Regions from separate parts of the Vibrio kanaloae genome, predicted to be linked through region 1. Evidence: predicted binding sites of a transcription regulator. Region 1 holds the regulator's gene; the other holds the start of a gene.
What was found. The regulator CRP, encoded in region 1, controls carbon source genes, mostly activating them, when cyclic AMP is high. The targets are predictions, from matches to a motif close to TGTGANNNNNNTCACA.

Region 2: a site for CRP is predicted at 1,807-1,822, ahead of malT (HTH-type transcriptional regulator MalT). Genes of this name have one in related genera too.

What each region holds. Positions count from the first base shown of each region.
Region 1 covers NZ_AP025497.1:303,799-306,975, reverse strand. Annotated here, with positions in the region: gene OCV24_RS01370 (hydrolase) at 1-33, shown strand, start outside; gene OCV24_RS01365 (YheU family protein) at 153-365, shown strand; gene OCV24_RS01360 (phosphoribulokinase) at 443-1,312, shown strand; gene crp (cAMP-activated global transcriptional regulator CRP) at 1,553-2,185, shown strand; gene OCV24_RS01350 (DUF1338 domain-containing protein) at 2,290-3,081, opposite strand.
Region 2 covers NZ_AP025498.1:573,090-576,266, forward strand. Annotated here, with positions in the region: gene malT (HTH-type transcriptional regulator MalT) at 1-1,615, opposite strand, end outside; gene OCV24_RS16830 (glycogen/starch/alpha-glucan phosphorylase) at 2,184-3,177, shown strand, end outside.

The DNA.
Region 1 (3,177 bases):
GCCTACTATGAAAGTCTCCAAGATTCGGCATAATGCCCGGACGTTATAAAAATAAGCTTAGCCTTGGTAAAAAGGGGGAGTGATAATGTCACTAGACACACTCATCAACGTACCAATGAACATACTCATGAACATAAAAGAGAGAAGTATTTATGATCATCCCATGGCAAGACATCGCGCCAGAGACACTGGAAAACCTCATCAAAGAGTTCGTACTGCGTGAAGGTACAGACTACGGCGACGTAGAGGTTTCATTACAGAACAAGATTGACCAAGTGAAACATCAATTAGCCTCGGGAGAGGTCAGCATCGTGTTTTCTGAGCTACATGAAACCGTTGATATCCAAGTCATAAAACGCTTCTAGGCTGCGCTTAGAAAGGAGCCGTGTTATAGTAAAAGTCGATTGCTAACAAGTATGTTACTCAAACGACAAGGGTTGTCATGTCCGCTAAACATCCAATTATTGCGGTGACGGGTTCATCTGGAGCCGGCACCACCACTACCTCAGAAGCCTTCCGCAAAATGTTCAATATGATGGACGTGAAGGCCGCTTGGGTTGAAGGGGATAGTTTCCATCGCTTTACTCGACCAGAAATGGATGTCGAAATCCGCAAGGCACGCGCGCAAGGTAAGCACATCAGCTACTTTGGTCCACAGGCTAACGATTTTGGCGCATTAGAAGAATTCTTCCATCAGTATGGTAATGAAGGCACCGGTAAAGTACGGAGTTATCTGCACACCTTCGATGAAGCCGTGCCTTACAATCAAATGCCAGGTACCTTTACGCCATGGCAAGAGATCCCTGAAAATTCAAATGTGATGTTCTACGAAGGCCTACACGGCGGTGTAGTAGACGGAGACATCAACGTCTCTAAACATGTCGACCTGCTAATCGGTATGGTGCCAATCGTGAACCTTGAATGGATACAAAAATTCGTTCGTGACACACGCGATCGCGGGCACTCGCGTGAAGCAGTAATGGACTCAATTGTTCGTTCAATGGATGATTATCTTAACTACATTACTCCTCAATTTTCACGTACTCATATCAATTTTCAACGAGTTCCAACCGTAGATACATCCAACCCACTCAACGCCAAAGGGATCCCTAGTTTAGACGAGAGCTTCGTAGTTATACGTTTGCGTGGCATCAAAAACGTCGATTTCCCATACCTTTTGGCAATGATTGATGGCTCATTTATGTCTCGCCACAACACGCTTGTCGTGCCAGGAGGAAAAATGAGTTTTGCTATGGAGCTCATTGTAAGACCAATCCTGCAACAGCTCATCGAAACCGGAAAAATAGGTTAACGGTACGTCGTTCTTATTGATTACTTTTCATACCGTGATCATGTGCACAATTTTGCGTAAAAAATCGTAGCTTGGTCACGATTAAAATCAAGAAATAGTACCTGAAAAAGGATACTATTCTTAAACGAAACACAAGATAGCTTGCAGCACTCAACTAGTGCTCTTATCCTAACGAGTCAATCCAGGCTTAGCTAAAATACGGAAAGCAGCAAGCATACCCTGCAGAGGAAGTAAGATATTATGGTTCTAGGTAAACCCCAAACCGATCCAACATTAGAGTGGTTCCTTTCACACTGTCATATTCATAAGTACCCTTCAAAAAGTACTTTGATTCATGCTGGTGAAAAGGCAGAAACCTTGTACTACATTGTGAAAGGTTCTGTGGCAGTTCTTATCAAAGACGAAGAAGGTAAGGAAATGATTCTTTCTTACCTAAACCAAGGCGACTTCATCGGTGAGCTTGGCTTATTCGAAGAAGACCAAGAGCGTACTGCGTGGGTTCGAGCAAAATCTCCTTGTGAAGTTGCTGAGATTTCTTTCAAGAAATTCCGCCAACTTATCCAAGTGAACCCAGACATCCTGATGCGTCTTTCAGCGCAAATGGCAAGCCGCCTACAAGTAACTAGCCAAAAAGTTGGTGACTTAGCGTTCCTTGACGTAACCGGTCGTATCGCTCAAACGCTACTAAACCTAGCGAAACAACCCGATGCAATGACTCACCCTGACGGCATGCAAATCAAGATCACTCGTCAAGAAATTGGCCAGATCGTTGGTTGTTCTCGTGAGACAGTAGGTCGTATCTTGAAGATGCTAGAAGAGCAGAACCTAATTTCTGCACACGGTAAAACTATCGTGGTATACGGCACTCGTTAATCTCGATTAGCTGAGCCAAAAATTTGAAAGCCACCAAATGCAAATTTGGTGGCTTTTTTTGTTTTTTGAAGATGCGAGAGCGTTACGAAATAGAGCTTCGTCCGTTAACCGTTGGTGCTTTCAAAAATCTTGTCAGCCGATGCTGCGACAAACCCGGTATAAAGCTCACCATTCGCCATCGCATAGCGCTTAGCAAACTCATAGAAGCCACCAGGAATCGTCTCATTGCCTTCAACAAATGAAACTGGGACTTTATCTGCCATTGTTGATGATTGTTCTAATAAGACCTCTGGAGAGCCTTTAACCTCACCTCCAGACGCATTGATAGTGAATCCCGACTCATTCAGATAGTCATTCACGGCCTGCACTTCATCGAATTTATTAAGTTGGTTCACACTCACCGTAAAGTGGTTAGCTCCATATCCATGAGCCGCTAACCAAGACGCGTATTCACTCTCTTTTGCTAGCACTTGGAAATCTGCGAAGCTCAAATCCCAGAGACGACCACCAAACAAGAATTCATGACCTTGAAGCTGACTTGCATCAACTTGCTCAACCAACTTAGCAACGATCTGTTGCAACTCACTTGAGCACTCTTCTACCTTCAATTCACTAATGAACACTTTCGGCTGTTTTGGATCTGGATGCTCGTAATGCTTAGCAACTAGCTTCTTGCTCTCAAACAGGTAATCGCCACACGCTTTATAACCTAACTCAAGGAAAGGCTTAGCCAGCGTTTCAATTCCCAGCGGAGCTACATTGAAAGTACGCAGTGCAATATGATCATTAATCAGCGCTTCGTCTTCTTTTAGCAACTGGTGTACTTTCTCAGCCGATGGGCACAGCCTGTGAATGTAATCATCCCATAGTGATTTAAATAGTAGATCGGGCGTCATGGTGACTCCTTGTCAGAGATTCTAGCAAGCTAGTAATTTGGATTAGAAAGGGAGAGGCTGAGACACAAAGTCAGCAGCCATCAGCCTGTGACATAC
Region 2 (3,177 bases), on a different replicon from region 1:
CACTCTGTTGCAGAATTGCCCACAGCGCCTGATGGTAAACTTGATACTGACGTGCGAGTTTTTCTGTTTGCTGCATCATCGGTAGCGCACGGCTAAGGTTGCCCATAACATGGTTCACTTCACCAACAACAGAGGTCGCTACTATACGGCTACGGTATACCGTTGTATTTAGTTGACTTAATGAAAGTTCGGCTAATTCTAGCGCTTTTTCAGGTTCATTACTGTTGATGGCTACTTGCGCACGCAGGGAGTTGTACTGCCCTTGTTGTTGAGTATCAAGCTCAATATTTCGAGCTTGATATTGCGCTTCGGCTTCTTCCAGCAAGGTGCCTACTTGATCATATCGATGCTGACTTTGTGCCAGCCATGCGCGCAACATTGACAGTTTAGGTTCACTGTAAAGTTGGTCAGGTGTCAGTTGCTTGATCGCCATCTCTAATGAAGAGAGCTCACCTTGGTTGAACATCTGCCATCCGTGATCACTTAAGATCTGAACAATCAATTGTGGGTCGTCAGCACGCTGTGCATGTCGAAGAGCTTGATGAGGCGTTTTCTGTTTGATCCAAGCTTTAGCCGCACTTCGATGCAATTCAGCTTCTTGTTGCGGAATTCGTGCTTGGCGTTCGTGCGCGAGAAATTCACCAAATAGGTTATGGAAGCGGTACCAGTTTTTCTCACCTTCAAGAGGGTAGATGAACAGGCCAAATCGATTGAGTGACTCGATCATACCGAGCGCGTCTTCACGTTGAGTGAGTGCACATACTAGCTCGTCGTTGAAGTGATCAAGCACAGAGCACTGCATTAAGAATTGTCGAGTTTCTTTGTCTAACAAGTCGAACACTTCTTCCACCAAATAGTCCCAAAGATGAGCATGGTTAAAGTGTGAGAACGACTCCGCTGATTGCGCTAGAGTACGTTTTTGATGTTGGGCTTGCAGCGCTATAAGTTGCAAGGCAGAAGGCCAACCCTCTACATAAGTACAAATGCTGTCTGCTGTGATGTCATCAATGCCATCGGCTACGCGTTGGTTGAAAAAGCGCGTGGTCTCTTCAGTATCAAAAGCCAGTGAATCGTTACCTAGCTCTATCATTAAGTCACGTACGCGCAGGTTGGCGGTACCGAGTGGTGGTGTTCCTCGGCTGGTTACAACGAGCGTCAGGTTGTCGGGCATATGTTTGAGGAAAAAGCGCATTGCTTCATGAATGTCATCATTGTTAACCAAGTGGTAGTCGTCCAACACAAGGAAACATTCATGATGGAACTCAGACATTTCTGCGAAAACTTCACTTAATAACGAATGCAGCGATGAAAACTGTCTTTTCTCTGCCAGCTTTTGGGCATTAGGACAGATATTTTGAGTCGCTTTATTGAGTGATTGCAATAGATAGTTAATAAAGCGAAATGGATCGTTGTCACTATCATCAATGCTGTACCAACCCACATTAGGCTTATCTACTAGCCATTGCGCGGCCATTGTGGTTTTGCCATACCCTGCTGGGGAGCGAAATAGCACCAGCTTGTAACAATCTGCGTTCTGAAGCAGATCGAGAACCCTAGGTCGTAGAATCGCATTGTGTAAGCGGCCGGGACGGGTCAGTTTTGAAGGGATCCACATATCGAAGTTTTTCACCTATTTCGTGGCTTATGTTCTGGATTATCCCAATCTATTGTTGAGTGCTTGTCCAATGACATTAGCCTAATTACTTAAGTCTTCGTTTATGGTACGTGAAGCGAAACGATACCGACTATGATCCTCCACAGAAACCTTGCACTCCTGCATGTTTTTGATGTTCTACGCCCTTTATTTGTGATTTAAGTCACCTTAGGTGCGGTTTGTGAATGTGACTTCTCCTTCTCTTACACCGGTTTCTCTGTAAAAGAATGAGATGCTAAACAAATTTCGTGATCTGAATATCAGATTTAGCAATGACTTTTAGAGACGTAAATAAAAGTTACATCAATTGAAGTTAAGTTATCCGACGGGAGCTTGTGATCTTGGTCACTCCAAGATTTTGTTCTAACTCAGAACATGAGAGTCAGATCACTAACCAAATCTCGGTACGCCCCCTACGCCCTCTAATCTACTCCTAGTTAGTTGTAAGGCCGGGAGGATGTTTAGTTTATGGTGACCATGCACGATATGTCATAGATGAATTAGAACTATTAAAAGCGAGATTTCTGAAATGAAACCAACTCAGCAAAAAACTTTCGATAAAGTGTCGTTCCAAGAGAGCGTTAAGAAGCATTTGTCTGCGACCTACGCAACAACAATTGAAAACGCAGATAGCCGTGCATGGTACCTAGCAATGGGCCGCGCGTTAGCAGAATTGACAACCTTTGACCTGCTAGCTACTGAAAATGACGAAAAAATTAAGAACGCGAAGAGCGTTAACTACCTATCACTAGAGTTTTTGATTGGTCGTCTAACAGGTAACAACTTGATCAGCATGGGTCTATACGAACAGATCACTCATGCAATGGAAGAGCTAGGTCAAAACCTAACTGACCTTCTAGAAGAAGAACGCGACCCGTCATTAGGTAATGGTGGTCTTGGTCGACTAGCTGCTTGTTTCATGGATTCTTGTGCCGCTCAAGAATACCCAACAGTAGGCTACGGTCTTCACTATGAATACGGCCTATTCAAACAGTCTTTTCAAAACGGTCGCCAACAAGAATCACCAGACGCATGGCGTGGTGTTGAAGGTTACCCATGGGAAGTCGCTCGTCCAGAACTAGCACAGCACATTGGTTTTTACGGTCATGTAGACGTTGAATTCATTGACGGTAAAGAAGTACGTACTTGGGTTCCAGGTATGGAAGTAAAAGCAATGCCTTGGGATCTACCTATCGTAGGTTACGAGTCAAACACGGTTTACCCGCTGCGTCTTTGGGAATGTCAGGCAATTGCACCATTCTCACTAGCAAGCTTTAACAACGGTGATTACTTCGAAGCGCAACACTCGCTAATCGATGCAGGCAACATCACTAAAGTACTTTACCCGAACGACAACCACGAGAAAGGTAAGACTCTGCGTCTAATGCAGCAGTACTTCCACTCAGCAGCGTCTGTTCGCGATATTCTACGTCGCCACGAAGCAACAGGTTTCTCTCTAGAAGATCTGCCGAAGCAAGAAACGATTCAACTGAACGATACGCACCCAACGATCGCGATCCCTG